Regions from separate parts of the Saccharococcus sp. Marseille-Q5394 genome, predicted to be linked through region 4. Evidence: riboswitches for the same ligand, from Rfam matches in the RefSeq annotation. Region 4 holds a riboswitch; each other region holds the start of a gene.

Region 1 (4,181 bases), on a different contig from region 4:
GGTTGGCATGCCCAATGCCGGTTGTACGTGCAAGAAAGACGATGAAGGAAATGGAGACGGGTGAAATCCTGGAAATCTTCACAACTGATAAAGGCTCAGTCGCTGATTTGACAGCATGGGCGAAATCCAGCGGCCATGAAATGGTTGATCAAAAAGAAGAAGATACAGGCGTCTTCACATTCTGGATTAAGAAAGGCTGATTGTAGGGTAGGGGGTATCTGAGCAGATACCCCTTTCCTGATTTAGGAGGTAAATACCGATGGATATGACATTTCTAATAACGATTTTCCTCATCGGATTTGTAGGATCCTTCGTTTCCGGAATGGTCGGAATCGGCGGATCAATCATCAAATACCCGATGCTATTATACATTCCGCCATTACTTGGAATTGCCGCATTCTCTGCGCACGAAGTTTCAGGAATCAGTGCAATTCAAGTGTTCTTCGCGACTATATCCGGAGTATGGGTATATCGGAAAGGCGGATATCTCAATAAAACGCTGATCATATACATGGGGAGCGCGATTTTGGTCGGAAGTTTTATCGGGGGTTACGGCTCCAATTTGATTTCTGAAGGAAGCATCAACCTCGTGTACGGAATTCTTGCAACGATTGCGGCCATCATGATGTTCATCCCGAAAAAAGGATTGGATGATATTCCGGCGGATCAGGTTGTTTTCAATAAATGGCTTGCAGCCGTGCTCGCTTTCATCGTAGGGATTGCAGCTGGAATTGTTGGAGCTGCCGGCGCGTTCATTTTAGTTCCAATCATGCTTGTCGTTTTGAAAATCCCGACACGCATGACGATTGCTACTTCCCTCGCCATTACATTCATTTCATCGATCGGTTCGACGGTAGGGAAGATCGTGACAGACCAGGTGCTTTACGGTCCGGCAGCTGTCATGATTGTAGCGAGCATCCTCGCCGCGCCACTCGGGGCAAAAGCAGGACAGAAGATGAATACGGAAGTATTGCAGGGGATATTGGCAGTTTTGATTTTAGGGACCGCTGTGAAGATCTGGTTGGATTTTTGATTGATAAAAGGCAATCTCATCGAAAAAACAGAAGCCTCATTCCGAGTGCTTCTGTTTTTTCTTGAATGATGTGCGAATGCGTGGCTCCGTCCCTTTGCGAATCCGCTTCAAGTTTTCGATATGCTTCCAGATTGCCATCAAGAAAAGTAAGGTTGCAATTACTATTGGCCAATATCCATCTAACCAAACGGCCATGGCCAATAAAGTGATGTATAACATGATAACGCCAAAGACAAGAATGTCAGATATGATGGCCACTAGAATGAATAGAATGAACCCGGCAAGTCCGAACCGCCAGTCAATCGCAAATAATACACCGATTACTGTTGCTGTCCCTTTCCCCCCGTTGAACTTCATATGGAACGGATAGTTATGGCCGAATATAACAGCAGCTCCGACAGCGAATAATAACAAAGTGATGTATTCCGTAGGCAGTCCGAAATGTCCAGCTAGCAGCCTTACAGCAATGACCGCGAAGATGCCTTTGCCAATATCAATCAATGCAACAAGCGCACCATACCGTTTTCCAAGAACGATCATCGCGTTCGACGCTCCGGCATTTTTAACACCGGTTTCTTTCAAATTAACCCCCGAAATCCAACGAGCGACTGTCGAGCCATGAAGGCAGCCGACCAAATATCCACAAATTATGATAGCTATAATCCATAACGTCATAAGAATCCCCCAAAAATAATATAGTCATATACACCGATGTTCTAGTTTGGCTGAATCGCGTCCAAAGCAACTGGCTGCGCGTTCAAAAAGGCTGCATCCGCGCTCTAAGAAGCCACTCCCGCGCTCAAAGTATCCACCCGCTTCATCAATCCGTCATTCCGACTTCTACAACTATTATAACATCGAAGATAAAGCGCAAGTTTCAGAAAAAAATAAATTCACCCCTTGACTTTTAAAAAATAGTCTCCTATACTGTTCAACAAGATGAAAAACTGAATAACCAAACTCTTATCAAGAGCGGCGGAGGGACTAGGCCCTGCGATGCCCGGCAACCGGCAAGTGATGAACTTGCAAAGGTGCTACTTCCTACAGATTCGTGAAAACGGTCTGAAAGATAAGAGGAGGAATAAGCGAAAGCGTAACCCTTCTCTTAGCGAAAGGGGTTATTTTTTTATTCCCAAAACCCCCAACGCCTCCGCACTGCATCATTTTCATCTTAAAAAACCACTGGAGGTAATGACAATGACAAACAAACCACTTCAACCAGAAACTCTTCTCTTACACGGAGGGCAGAAACCGGATCCAATTACAGGTTCCCGTGCTGTGCCAATCCACCGTACTACTGCATTCGTATTCCGTGATACTGAACATGCCCAAAACTTATTCGGCTTGCAAGAAGCAGGCAATATTTATACAAGAATTACGAATCCTACCGTTGCTGTCTTTGAAGAAAGGGTAGCACTCTTAGAAGGTGGAACTGCTGCAGTTGCTCTGTCTTCGGGAATGGCAGCAATCGCATTCTCCATTCTCAATATTGCGGGTGCGGGTGACGAGATTGTCGCTGCCGGCAATCTTTACGGCGGTACGTATAATCTATTCGCCGTTACGCTTCCACGCTACGGTATCAATGTGAAATTCGTGGACGCGGACGAACCTGAAAACTTCCGTGCTGCGATTACAGATAAAACGAAAGCGATTTTCGCTGAAACGATCGGAAATCCTAGCCTTCAAGTGCTCGATATCGAAGCGGTCGCAAACATTGCGCATGAAAATGAAATCCCATTCCTCATCGATAACACATTCGCATCCCCATACGGATCGAACCCAATCGAGTTTGGTGCTGACGTTGTCATTCATTCCGCAACGAAGTGGATTGGCGGCCATGGAACGACTATCGGCGGCGTCGTAGTCGACGCAGGGAAATTCGACTGGACGAGAGGGAAGTTCCCTGGCTTCACGGAGCCGGATGAAACGTACAACGGCTTGCGATACGGCATTGACACGGCGGGAGCTGCATTCGCGACGAAGCTCCGCGTCCAATTGCTCCGCGACTTCGGGCCTTGCTTGGATCCGGACAGTGCATTCAACTTCCTTCAAGGGCTGGAGACGCTCCATTTGCGTGTGACACGCCATAACGAAAATGCCGTGAAAGTCGCTGAATTCCTACAGGCTCATCCGTCTGTGGAATGGGTGACGTACACGGGTCTTGAAGATCATCCAACACATGAAAATGCAAAGAAATATTTGAAGAACGGGTTTGGTTCTATCATCGTCTTCGGAATTAAAGGTGGCCGTGACGCAGGACGCAGAGTGATTGACAATATTACGCTATGGTCGCATGTTGCGAACGTAGGGGATGCAAAATCGCTTATCATCCATCCTGCATCAACGACGCACCAGCAATTGTCTGCGGAGGACTTGAAAAAGACAGGAACGCCAGAGGAATTGATCCGTCTGTCTGTCGGACTGGAGTCTACTGATGATATTATTGCGGACCTTAAGCAGGCGATTGAGAAAGCGGCGCCTGTCGCAGTTCGCTAACTATTGCTATGATTAACATCTAGCTGCGAAAGCCGTCACATAGAACGGCTTTTGCGAGTAAAAGCGAAGCGTTACGAGCACGGGCTAAACGCCCTCCTCCGCTTTAGATCAGAAAGGGTGGTTTCATGCCGTCAATTAAAGTGGCCATACTCGGTTTTGGTACGGTCGGTGAAGGTGTTTATAGAATCCTGCAAGAGAAGCGGGAAGAAATTAAAAAGAGCACTGGTTTCACCGTTGATGTCGTATCCATCCTTGTAAAAGACAAGGCGAAAGAACGCCTGCCGATAACAGGCGCAAATTTTACAGATGATATTCAGGATATATTAGGGAACCCTGAAATCGATATCGTTCTTGAAGCGATTGTCGGGGAAGAACCTGCTTATACGTATTTGTCGGATGCGATTGAGAAAGGGTGCCACATCATAACTGCGAACAAAAAAATGTTTGCAAAACACGGACCTGCGTTAAGGAAACATGCCGAATTTCGGAACGTGCAAGTCGGGTTCGAAGCGACGACTGCTGGCGGGGTGCCAATCATCCGGACTGTGACCAATCTGCTGGTAGGCGACCGGATTAAACGGATCCAAGGCATTTTAAATGGGACGTCAAATTTCATTTTGACGAAAATGCGCGATGAGGGGTCTTCATTCAA
Region 2 (4,181 bases), 950 kb from region 4:
CTTCATTTTATTCCGGGCGAATTTTGGTGGAACGCTTGCTGGCGTCTTCGTTTCGTCGAACGCCTTGATTTCCACTTGCTGATCCATTTCGACTGCTTTGTATTTTTCATTCGCATTGAAAAGTGGCGCACTTAGGATGAACGCACTTCCCGCCAATGCCGCTAAAAACAGGATTACCTTGGCACTTCTTTCCCTCCCGGTTGAAAGCACGGCGCCCGCTAGAGTAGCGATGAGAGCCAGCGCCCACACCGACGTCCAGTTCCGGTCGAGATTCGTGACGTAATAAAGGCCGAACGTGAGCACCGCCACGGCTGCGACTGTTGCAGAAAGCGCTCCGATCCGATTAAAGGCGGGTTGCCCTTCTGTAGTAGTGGATGTCAACGGCATGATGATCATTGCGGCAACGATGCCAACGACCAATGAAAACAGCAATAAATTTATCATATGAACACTCTCTTCTTTTGAAATTAATCCCCCTCTACTATACGGATGAGAATGGCATACGATTCGTTTTATTGGTGGATTCCATAAAAAAACTATCTGCATCTGTGGAAGCTCCACATTGCAGATAGCCAGTTTTGTACATATTAAAGTGCACGCCTGATTCTTAGAACCTTATACATCCGGTGACCGAAAATCCCCGCGAGAACCGAGAGCAGAATGTCTTTCGGCAGTGGAGGCACCATCCAAAGCCATGCCACCTTATACGTAAATGCGTCCGGCGCAGCGGCCCATAGCTTGTATGCAAAGTACATCCAGTTCGTGCCGATGACATAATTTACGACGAGTCCTACAAGAGCCGCGATGACATAACTGCGCAAACTACCGTTCTTTTCGACAATTTTCCCTACTACGTACGCGACAAGGATGAATGAGACGATGAAGCCGAATGTCGGAAGAAGAATTGCTCCGAAGCCCCCATGGAATTTTGCGAAAACCGGCGCGCCTACCAAGCCGAGCGCCATGTAAACCGTCATGGAAATTGCACCGAGCCGGCTTCCGAGAAGGAGACCCGCCAAGACGGCGAAGAAGGTTTGCAGCGTTATCGGAACCCCACCAACAACGAGGAACGGCACAAAAAATGTAATATTCGCCCCGATCATCATCAATGCCGCAAACATCCCGCAATAGACGAGACTGAGCGCACTCATCCCGCTTTTTGTTTTCACTGTAGCTGTTGTCATAATCCACCTCATAATTTTAGTTATCGTAAATAGAATAAAAGTTAACTCAATTTGTGTCAACCTATATTTATTTTGAGTTAACCAACGAAACTAGACGGCTTGCTTTGGACGCGAGGTGGTCCGCTTTGGACGCAGGAGTGGCTTCTTTGGAAGCAAAGCGGCTTGCTTTGGACGCGGGGTTTCCTTAATTAAAAAAACTGCCACTAAAAGTAGGATTTCTACTTTTGGTGGCAGTCCATAATGACTTATCGTTCTTCGTCTTCACTTTTCGGAAATAAAAAATGGGCAATGATTCCACTTAATATAGCTGCGCCTACTGTTATCCAAACTCTGGAAGTCCCTGGAACTTCCTGAAAGTTTTTATGGAGCATCCACCAGGAAATCCCGGCAACAAGAAGTGCGATCGGAATGGAAAATTTGAAAATCCTCAACGTATTCACCTTCTATTTTAAGTTCATATGCCGATTCTATCATAATTTGACTATTGATGTATCAAACATTTAACGATATGATGTTTTAAATTATTCAAACAACTGCATATTTAATTCTTATCAAGAGAAGCTGAGGGACTGGCCCGTCGAAGCTTCAGCAACCAGCCGGTTACGGTCAGGTGCTAATTCCAGCAGGCCTGTTTCGGCTTGGCAGATGAGAAGGAGCGAGCATTCGCTTGAAAGCCTTCTTTTTTAACGAAGGCTTTTTTATTTTTCATTGCAGTCTAAATTTTTCGTCTTGGTAAGATGAGGTTATGCGTGAGTTTCTGGATTTATGCGTTTTTGAAGACGTTTATGCGTAGATTTTTGGATTTATGCGCGTCTGCTCGCGTTTATGCGTGTCTGTGTGGATTTATGCGTCCGTTTTGCGATTTATGCGTTTTTACAGGCTTGATGACGCAGGTTCGGGACTTCGAATGAAGAAAGGATGATTTCTTATGAGATTGCTTGATCGGTTGAAAGATAACGTACTGGTGGCGGACGGTGCGATGGGGACGTTGCTCTATTCATACGGCATCGACTTCAGTTATGAGGAATTGAACGTCGAGAAGCCTGAAATCATTGAGAAAATCCATCGCGAATATATCGACGCAGGAGCGGATATCATCCAGACAAATACATATGGCGCCAATTCCTTGAAGCTTGCCCGTTATGGAATGGAGAACCGGGTGAAGGAACTCAACGAGGCGGCGATTCGAATTGCGAAGCGCGCTGCGGAACCCGGCAATCAATATGTGCTTGGGACGATCGGAGGACTTCGCGGCATACGGAAAAGCGATGCATCGCTTGCCGAAGTACTGACGATGGTCCGTGAGCAGGCAGACGCCTTGCTTTCAGGCGATCCCGACGGACTATTGCTGGAAACATATTATGACTTTGAAGAGTTATCGACAGTCGTCACCGAGCTGCGGAAACTGACGGATCTACCACTTATTGCGCAAGTCGCAATGGATGAGCCGGGCGTATTGCAAAACGGGATGCATCTGAATGACGCGCTTCATCAGCTGGAAACGCTGGGAGCGGATATCGTCGGTGTCAATTGCCGACTAGGTCCTTTCCATACAATCCAGGCATTTGAAAAAGTGACGATACCGGATCGAGCATTTTTGTCCGCCGCACCAAATGCAAGTTTGCTAGATGTTGAGGATGGTCGAATCGTTTACGCGTCCGAGGCTGATTATTTCGGCCGCGCAGCCGCGCTCCTTCGGAATGAAGGCGTCCGTCTGATTGGCGGGTGCTGCGGAACGACACCGAAGCATATCGCCGCTGCAAAAAAGCACTTGGCAGGACTGCAGCCCGTGACGGAAAAGACCGTCACTCCGCAGAAGCCGATCATTATCCGTGAAGCTGAGCCCGCAGAACACGTGCCGCTTCACATCAAAGCGAAAACGGAACGGACTGTCATTGTGGAACTTGATACACCCCGCCATTTGGAGACAGAACAATATTTCATAGGCGCGAACGAATTGTATGCAGCCGGCGTGGATGCCGTCACATTGGCGGACAATTCCCTCGCCTCCCCTCGCATCAGCAATATGGCGATGGGATCGATGTTGAAACATGAGCATCACGTTCGGCCGCTCGTCCACTTGACGTGCCGCGACCATAACTTGATCGGTCTGCAATCCCATTTGATGGGGCTCGACGCCCTAGGAATCCATGATATCCTTGCCGTCACAGGCGACCCGACAAAGGTTGGCGATTTCCCTGGAGCGACTAGCGTCTATGATGTCTCCAGCATGGAATTGCTGCAGCTCATCAAACAGCTGAACGAAGGGATTTCCTTCACAGGAAAGCCGCTACGTAAAAAAGCGAAGTTCTCGGTCGCAGCGGCTTTCAATCCAAACGTCCGCGTCCTCGACCGTGCTGTGAAGCGGCTCGAGAAGAAAATCGAATGCGGGGCGGATTATTTCATTACACAGCCGGTTTATACGAAAGAGAAGATCGTTGATATACATGAGGCTACAAAGCATTTGGATACGCCGATCTTCATCGGCATCATGCCGCTTACGGGTATACGGAATGCTGAATTCCTACATCACGAAGTGCCGGGCATCAAGCTATCCGAAGAGGTGCTGGAACGGATGGCTGCCTGCGGCGAAGACCGCGAGAAAGCGACCGCGGAAGGCATCGAAATCGCGAAGGAACTGATCGACACGGCAGCGGAGCTTTTCAATGGCATCTACATCATTACACCGTTCCTGCGGTATGACATGTCATTGGAACTGATCACCCATATTAAAGAGTTAGACGCGGAAAAGGAGAGGAAGTTTGTCCATGCCTAAACACCCAATCGAACAACAACTGAAAAACAGAATCCTCATCATAGACGGAGCGATGGGCACAATGCTGCAAGCGGAGGACCTCTCAGAAGACGATTTCGGCGGAGAGGAATATGACGGGTGCAACGAATATCTGAACATTTTACGGCCGGATATTTTGGACCGGATCCACCGTTCCTACTTGGAGGCGGGAGCGGATATCATCTGCACGAACACGTTCGGGG
Region 3 (4,181 bases), on a different contig from region 4:
ATAAAAATCCGGTCGCATAAGTATAGAGCTTCGTCTATGTCGTGTGTAACGACTACCATCGTTGTTAAACGGTTCTGTTGGATTTTCAATAATAAATCTTGCAATTGCATTTTAGTGAAGGCATCCAATGCACTAAAAGGTTCATCAAGAAGCAAGACATCGGGCTCTCCAATAAGTGCACGGGCAATTGCGGTTCGCTGTGCCATACCTCCGGACAAGTCTTTCGGATAATGAGCGTCGAAGTCAGACAAACCGACAAGATTCAAATACTCATGGACGGTTTCTTGTTTCTCCTTCTCATCTTTCGCCCCGAATAAAATATTCTCTTTTACTGTAAGCCAAGGCATCAATCTTGGCTCTTGAAAGATCATCCCGATTGGCTGATCCCCTACACCCCCAATTTCAATTGCCCCTTCATAATTCTGATCAAGTCCCGATAAAACGCGCAGCAATGTACTTTTCCCACAACCACTCGTTCCCAGAATTCCAACAGTTTCCCCTTCCTTTATTGAAAATGAGATGTTGTTGAATCCTGCAAGCCCGTTATTGAATGTCCTCGTTGCCTCTTTCACTTTCAACATTGAAACCCCTCCGTCATAGTTGGTTTTGTAGATTGTCTTGCCACTTCAATGCACGTGATTCCAATGCTTTCAACAGGGAATCAGTCGCTTTCCCTAACAATGCAAACAAAATAATACTGGCAATAATGAGCTCCGGTGAGTACGTGTTCTGACCAACGACAAGTAAATAGCCAAGGCCTTGACTGGCACCCATCAGCTCGGCAGCAACGACGAACATCCAGCCCAATCCGACACCGCTGCGTAATCCTACAAGAAATGATGGAAGTGAAGCGGGCAGGATGATACGACGAATAATTTGCAACGGTGTGAAATGATAGATCTTACCGACTTCAATCAACTTCCGATCGACCCCTTGAATACCCGAGACGATATTCAAATAGATCGGAAAGAACACACCGACAGCGATTAACATCACTTTGGATGACTCTCCAATACCCATCCACAGGATGAACAACGGAACCCACGCTAGTGAGGGAATCGAGCGAAAGGCTTGAATTAATGGATCCATCAACTGTTCAAACCATTTAAAATAACCAACGATGGATCCAAGTACAACCGCGGCAATTGTTCCTGCCAGAAACCCGATCAGGACACGAAAGAACGTAATTCCTACATGTCCCCAGAGTGTGCCTTCTTGGGCTAATTCGATATTTTTTTGCAAAATGGTTGTCGGAGCGGGAAAGACATAGGCATCGAGCCAATTGAAACGGACAGCCGCTTCCCAAACGACTAAAAGAATGAACGGAATGATCAAGCCAAGCGCTAAACCCCTCACCTTATTTTCAAAGTTTACTTTGACCAACTTTTTTCCTTTCACTTTAAACAATTCTTTTTCGTCAATATTGACCGTCATGTCTATTCCCCCTAATTCATTCGATTACTTTTTTTGCAAACTGATCATTAATCAATTCTTCGACAATCTTTGTGACATCCACATTGCCTTTAATTACGTTCTCTGATTGCAACACTTCACCCGCTGCAGTTAACGCTTCGATTTGCTTTGAGCCAGGGATTGAATCCGAAAAGTCGTTACGTTCTAAACTCTTTTGGGCCACTTCTAATGGCATCTCTGCTTCTTGTGCAAGTATATCGGCTGCCTCTTCCGGATTTTTCATAACCCACTTCCGCGCTTTTTCGTACACCTCAATCACTGTTTCTACGACTTCAGGATGTTGTTCAGCAAAGTCTGATCGGACATTCAGTGTTCCGTACGTATTTTTTTCATGGTCTCGTAAAAATAATTTGGCACCAGAATCGACTTCAACTTTTGCCATATGTGGATCGAGCCCTGCCCATGCTTCTACTTGACCCGTTAGAAGGGCGTTAGCTCCATCAGAGTGCTGCAAATTCACAATTTCCAAGTCCTTTGATGACAAGCCAACTTCCTGTAACGAACGGAGAAGGAAAATATATGGATCCGTTCCTAGCGTCGCAGCTACTTTCTTTCCCTTCAATTGTTCAATTGACGTGATGTCTGAATCCCCTGTTGCCACAAGTGCAGTCCATTCAGGCTTTGAATAGATATAGACTGATTCAATCGGAGAACCGTTTGACTTGGCAATTAACGCAGCAGCTCCAGCTGTCGAACCGAAGTCGACACTTTTTGAATTTAGGAATTCAAGTGCTTTATTACTTCCGTGGCTGAGTACCCATTCCACCTTAATCCCTTGTTCTTCAAACGCCTCTTCTGCCCAACCAAATTCTTTTAACGCTAGGCTAGTTGGTGAGTAATAGGCATAATCCAATACAACTTTATTTAATTTCTTTTTTTCTATCCCTTCACCAGATGAGCAAGCTGTCATTAGGACCGTTGCACCCATCACCATTAGCAGTAAGACAATCAATCTTCTCATGTTCATTTCCTCCTAAATTCATTTTTATATTGAAATTCAATTCAATCCAATTTGTAATTGCACCGATTGGTATAGTCGGATTTGAGCTTATGAATAACTAGATTTTTATTTATCCATATGAAAAACCCTCTTCATAAGAAGAGGGCTGCAGAATTCCTCCTCTTATCTTCCAGGCTCAAACACCTGTAGGATGTAGCACCTTTACAGAAATACATCTGTTGGTTGCCGGGCTTCTTCGGGCCTATTCCCTCCGCCACTCGTAATAAGAGTTGTATGTAGTTGTTAAAATCATTTTTATTGCTTCAACTGATTGAAAATTAGTATAAACATATATAAATAAATTGTCAACCTTATAATTCATATTATATTAATAATTCAAATTGATATTCCGTATCGAATTGTTACTCCCCGCCCCTTTAAAGTGCCTCCTTTAAATTTCAAATGCAGCATGACTTCCCTCGTCTTCAAAGTCTTTCACCATGACAACTTTATCGGAAAACTGTTCCGCAGTGTTTGTGCTGTTACCTATAATAAAGGATAGGACATTAAAGACTTTCTCTTTTTTCTTCTTACTGAACTCTTCAAGGAATGAATCTTTTATGCTGTCTTCACCGTCCGTAACAAACACTACATCAGCTTTTTTAAAACGGCTTTCACTAATAACATTTAGCGATTTACAAAGGGGTAAGGAAAAATCCGTCCCACCGCTCAAGAAGGTTTGTGCCAGCTTCACCATATCTGAAATCTTTATTTTTCCCTTTTCATATGTAAACACTTGTAAGCGCGTGGAAAATAAAATCAAACAAAAATCCCTTCTCTGCTTTCTGGCAATCGACATGAGGGCTAACGTGAACCCTTTGGATTGAGTATCAAGGTGTTGCATACTACCTGACTGATCCAAGCAAAGTATGATTGGACCTTTCCCAAGTACCTCTTTTCCTTCCTGTTCATATATCATCGTCTGACCTTCTACAAACCGACGAAGAAAGTCGTTCCTCGTTATTGGATGCATGTACAATCCCAGCTCCATCGGCAACAATCGTTCAATATTGGAGCCTATTGTTACTCCGCTTCTCCCCATTGCCTCGCTATATTTGACCTTTTGTTTTTTTCGGGCTGCCTGTTTGAATCGACCAGCCCAGTCTGCAATTTCTTTCATTTTTTTATCGGAAGCTATCTTCTCTGCTAGCAATAGTTGGTCTCGTAGAGGAACTTTTTTCAGTTCTGCATCCCCACTGCCAGCTCGGGTGCCCCCAAGTAAAGAGTTAAGAGCCTCCTTCACCTGCACTGTTTCTTGCATAGCTCGAACCAATGCTTGTGAAAAGCTATCACAGTTGCCTTGGAGCATCTGTTGCAATTTCTCATCGAATCTATCCATGGACCTTGTAATTTTCTCTTCTATTGCACGACTTCCATTTTCCGCCTCTTCTTGCCACTCCTGTCTTTGGAGTAGCCTTTGCATTGCGAGAATTTCCTGCATCTGCTCATCAAAATCTTCATCTTCCTTTTTTTGGTCAATGAGCCATTGGTTCACCATCCTCCCGATTTTGATCGTGCCGATAGCTGACGACAAATCATCCAAACGGGTGATGCCTCGATAGGTAGCAAAGTTTTCATCCTCCATGATTCTTTCCATGAGTGATTTATTAATCTTTAGGACACCGTTAATGTCACCTTCAATAATGTCAGGTTTCATTTTGTATAAGGAAGCCCAAATATCTGCTAGTAATGAATCGAACATCGGTAG
Region 4 (4,181 bases):
GAGCCAAGGGGAGCTGAACACAAAGCCTGCGCACTCCAGCTTTTCACGTTGCAGGATATGCATGACAATCGTGGCGCCAAGTCCGTGGCCAAGCACGAATAACGGCAAGTTATCCTCTAGCGCAATGTCGATCATTTTCTTCACATGGTCCACATACGACTCGAACGGTTCATCATGGGTTCTTCTTCCGCTTTCAGAACCATGCCCCGGCAAGTCGCTTGTTACGACATGGAAACCGCCGTTCCGCAGCTTTTGAATGAGCCACGCATACCTACGATGATGTTCGTAAGCATTATGGACAATCACAATCACTGCTTTCGGCTGTCCTTCCGCTTCCCATTTCCACATGGACTCACCTCCCCTTTATGTAAATGAAAATTTTATGTTACGATAAATTATACATGATTTTAAGAAAAGAGGAGACGTTTCATGATTTATTCATACAACGGAAAGACGCCGCAAATCGATCCATCTGTCTATGTCGCGGATTATGTGACGATTACGGGCGATGTAACAATCGGGGCAGACAGTTCCATCTGGTTCAATACCGTCATTAGGGGAGATGTCGCCCCGACGATAATCGGTGAACGGGTCAGCATCCAAGATTTAAGCTGTTTGCATCAAAGCCCTGGAAAGACGTTAGTAATTGAGGACGACGTGACAGTTGGCCATAAGGCACTCTTACATAGTTGTGTTGTACGTAAAGGTGCGCTCATCGGAATGGGCTCGATCATTTTGGATGGTGCGGAAATCGGTGAGGGAGCGTTCATCGGCGCGGGCAGCCTTGTCCCGCCCGGTAAGAAAATTCCGCCTGGCTGCCTCGCTCTCGGTTCACCCGCAAAAGTGGTCCGCGAGTTGAATGACGAGGACCGTGCAGATATGGATCGTATCTTGAACAGCTATGTTGAAAAAGGACAGGTTTATAAGGAAATGGAGAAATAAAATTGGTGCTGCTCGATGTCGAGCGGCACCTTTATTTATTTTTAGAAACGACTAAGATGATAATACTCACCAACGCAACAAAAGCCACTATACCTATGAGAGCCACAATTAATAATAAGCTGAACGCCATTTTGGAATCGCCTGCCTCACTTTTCTTGCTATAATATAAACGCTATGAATCTAGTTAGGTTCCCTTTGTATCCACCATTCTCTGAGTTCTCGTTCTCCCCCGCTAACTTCTCGTTCTTCTCGAAAGAGTTCTCGTTTTCCGCCAATAACTTCTCATTCCACGGCAAATAGTTCTCGTTCTCCCCAAAAACTTCTCATTCTACAATAAAAAAGGAAGCAAGGATTTCTCCTTTGCTTCCATATTTCAATTATTAAACAGTCATTCCAGCTTTTTCAATCAATTCAGCTGCTTTGTCCGTCTGCTCCCAAGGGAGTTCAACGTCGGTACGTCCGAAATGTCCGTATGCCGCAGTCTGCTTATAAATTGGACGGCGCAGGTCGAGCATCTTAATAATGCCTGCCGGGCGTAGATCGAACAGCTCGCGCACAATTTCCACAAGCTTGCTTTCCTCGACTTTGCCTGTTCCGAATGTATCGATAGAAATCGATACCGGTTTTGCAACACCGATTGCATATGCAAGCTGGACTTCACAACGATCTGCGAGACCAGCAGCAACGATGTTCTTCGCTACATAACGTGCAGCGTATGATGCCGACCGGTCGACTTTTGTCGCATCTTTACCGGAAAACGCACCGCCGCCATGACGCGCATAGCCGCCGTATGTATCGACGATAATCTTTCTACCCGTCAAGCCGGCATCCCCTTGTGGACCTCCGATAACGAAACGGCCAGATGGGTTGATGAAGTATTTTGTCTCTTCATCCAATAGCTCGGAAGGAACGACCGGATAAATTACATGTTCCTTTATGTCATTTTGAATTTGCTCCAAAGTGATATCAGGATGGTGTTGAGTGGAAATGACAATGGTGTCAATCCGTACCGGTTTATTATCCTCATCGTATTCCACCGTAACTTGTGTTTTTCCGTCAGGACGCAAATAGTCAAGTGTGTCGTCTTTCCTTACTTCAGCAAGTCTGCGTGAAAGCTTATGGGATAAGCTAATTGGCATCGGCATTAACTCAGGTGTTTCATTGCAAGCGTAACCGAACATAAGCCCTTGGTCACCCGCTCCGATTGCTTCAAGCTCTTCATCACTCATTGTCCCTTCGCGTGCTTCCAGTGCCTGGTCGACACTCGCAGCGATATCTGGGGACTGTTCATCGATGGATGTCAATACGGATGACGTCTCCCAGTCGAAGCCGAATTTCGCGCGTGTATAGCCGATTTCCTTCACTGTATCCCGTACGACTTTCGGGATGTCTACATACGTTGTTGTCGTGATTTCCCCGATGACGAGTACGAGTCCTGTTGTGATTGTCGTTTCACAGGCTACGCGTGCATTCGGGTCTTCCTCTAAAATGGCATCCAATATAGCGTCGGAAATCTGATCGCACATTTTGTCCGGATGTCCTTCTGTTACCGATTCAGAAGTGAATAATCGGCGATTTGTCATTGTGGTTTCCTCCTTAACGTCTTGCAAATATTGATACGGTACTCTAATTGTCCCAGTAAGTTCAGCGCCTAGAGAGTCGACGTCAACATACACAAGGATTAAGGGCCTGTTAGAATCAATAAAAAAGCCCTTCTCTCACGTAAATACACATGAGGAAAGGCATAATTTCAATAGCAGCACCTTTCACTCTTATCGTCCAAGGAATTCAACCTTGCTCCAGGTTTGGCACCTTCTCGCGGCCACTAAAGGTCCACGCAGGTTGCCGGGCTTCATAGGGCCTGTCCCTCCGCCAGCTCGGGATAAGAGTATCCGTTCAATAAACAATCCTACGAAAAAGTATGCACTTTGTCAAACATTTTTACACATATATACTTGAGTTTTTCATTAGTATAGATTATTATTCTAAATGTGTTATACTATTTACGAAATGTGATGATACCCATCTAATGGGATTACATGCAAAGGACGGTACCAAAAAATGATTTCAGCTAAAATTGAAAACGGATTACACGAGTTACTTTCAGGCAACAACGTAAACATACAGCCTTCAGTGGCGGAACTGGTTGAAAAAGCTACTTCCCGTGGAGAAGCGAAACTTTCCGCAGACGGCGCCCTTACTGCCGAGACAGGAAAGTATACTGGTCGTTCTCCTCAGGACAAATACATTGTCGAAGAAGACTCTTCAAAAGACAAAATCGACTGGGGCAAAGTGAACCGACCGATTTCATCTGAGATCTTTGATTCATTATATAATAAAGTTCTTACCCACTTAAAAGCGAAGGAAGAACTCTTCGTATTCAAAGGCTTTGCAGGAGCTGATAAAAACTCTCAGCTATCCATCCAAGTCATTAACGAATTTGCATGGCAAAACCTATTTGTCCATAATCTCTTCATCCGCCCTACTGCAGAAGAGTTGAAAACGCATGAAGCACAATTCACAGTTATTGCTGCTCCGACGTTCAAGGCTGATCCTAAAGTGGACGGAACGAAATCCGAAACCTTCATCATTGTATCACTTGAAAAGCGCATTGTGTTGATCGGCGGTACGGAATATGCAGGAGAAATGAAAAAATCCATTTTCTCCGTCATGAACTACTTGCTTCCTGAGCGAGGAATTCTTCCAATGCACTGCTCAGCTAACGTTGGTGAAGAAGGGGATGTCGCTTTGTTCTTCGGCCTTTCCGGCACAGGAAAAACGACGCTTTCCGCAGATGCTGACCGCAAGCTGATCGGTGATGACGAGCACGGCTGGTCCGAAAACGGTGTATTCAATATCGAAGGCGGCTGCTATGCAAAAACGATCAATCTTTCACAAGAGAAAGAACCTGAAATTTACGGAGCGATCCGTTTCGGTTCGGTCTTGGAAAACGTCGTTTTGGATGAAAAGACGCGCAAGCCAGATTATGATAATAATTCATTGACTGAAAACACGCGTGCAGCATATCCAATTCATTATATCGACAACATCGCAGTGCCTTCGGCGGCGGGACATCCAAAAACAATCATCTTCTTGACTGCGGATGCATTCGGGGTATTGCCTCCAATCTCTAAATTGACGAAGGAACAAGCGATGTATCACTTCCTTAGCGGCTTCACTTCGAAGCTTGCAGGAACTGAACGCGGCGTCACTTCACCGGAAGCAACGTTCTCTACATG

Evidence for each region. A riboswitch is a leader RNA that binds a small molecule or an ion and turns the genes downstream of it on or off. The one in region 4 is predicted to bind S-adenosylmethionine.
Region 1: another riboswitch for S-adenosylmethionine. It lies ahead of OC538_RS09830 (O-acetylhomoserine aminocarboxypropyltransferase/cysteine synthase family protein); the one in region 4 lies ahead of metK (methionine adenosyltransferase).
Region 2: another riboswitch for S-adenosylmethionine. It lies ahead of OC538_RS12255 (bifunctional homocysteine S-methyltransferase/methylenetetrahydrofolate reductase); the one in region 4 lies ahead of metK (methionine adenosyltransferase).
Region 3: another riboswitch for S-adenosylmethionine. It lies ahead of OC538_RS04635 (aliphatic sulfonate ABC transporter substrate-binding protein); the one in region 4 lies ahead of metK (methionine adenosyltransferase).

What each region holds. Positions count from the first base shown of each region.
Region 1 is NZ_CAMPPQ010000001.1:2,044,362-2,048,542, reverse strand. It holds gene OC538_RS09845 (sulfurtransferase TusA family protein) at 1-200, shown strand, start outside; gene OC538_RS09840 (sulfite exporter TauE/SafE family protein) at 260-1,033, shown strand; gene OC538_RS09835 (glycerol-3-phosphate acyltransferase) at 1,070-1,708, opposite strand; SAM riboswitch class I at 1,994-2,109, shown strand; gene OC538_RS09830 (O-acetylhomoserine aminocarboxypropyltransferase/cysteine synthase family protein) at 2,231-3,529, shown strand; gene OC538_RS09825 (homoserine dehydrogenase) at 3,655-4,181, shown strand, end outside.
Region 2 is NZ_CAMPPQ010000002.1:367,007-371,187, reverse strand. It holds gene OC538_RS12270 (hypothetical protein) at 1-444, opposite strand, end outside; gene OC538_RS12265 (biotin transporter BioY) at 588-1,184, opposite strand; gene OC538_RS12260 (histidine kinase) at 1,430-1,615, opposite strand; SAM riboswitch class I at 1,730-1,836, shown strand; gene OC538_RS12255 (bifunctional homocysteine S-methyltransferase/methylenetetrahydrofolate reductase) at 2,113-3,960, shown strand; gene metH (methionine synthase) at 3,953-4,181, shown strand, end outside.
Region 3 is NZ_CAMPPQ010000001.1:920,354-924,534, forward strand. It holds gene OC538_RS04625 (ABC transporter ATP-binding protein) at 1-581, opposite strand, end outside; gene OC538_RS04630 (ABC transporter permease) at 595-1,434, opposite strand; gene OC538_RS04635 (aliphatic sulfonate ABC transporter substrate-binding protein) at 1,451-2,434, opposite strand; SAM riboswitch class I at 2,594-2,703, opposite strand; gene OC538_RS04640 (VWA domain-containing protein) at 2,865-4,181, opposite strand, start outside.
Region 4 is NZ_CAMPPQ010000002.1:1,313,973-1,318,153, reverse strand. It holds gene OC538_RS17300 (alpha/beta hydrolase) at 1-348, opposite strand, end outside; gene OC538_RS17295 (gamma carbonic anhydrase family protein) at 430-942, shown strand; gene metK (methionine adenosyltransferase) at 1,323-2,525, opposite strand; SAM riboswitch class I at 2,712-2,831, opposite strand; gene pckA (phosphoenolpyruvate carboxykinase (ATP)) at 3,004-4,181, shown strand, end outside.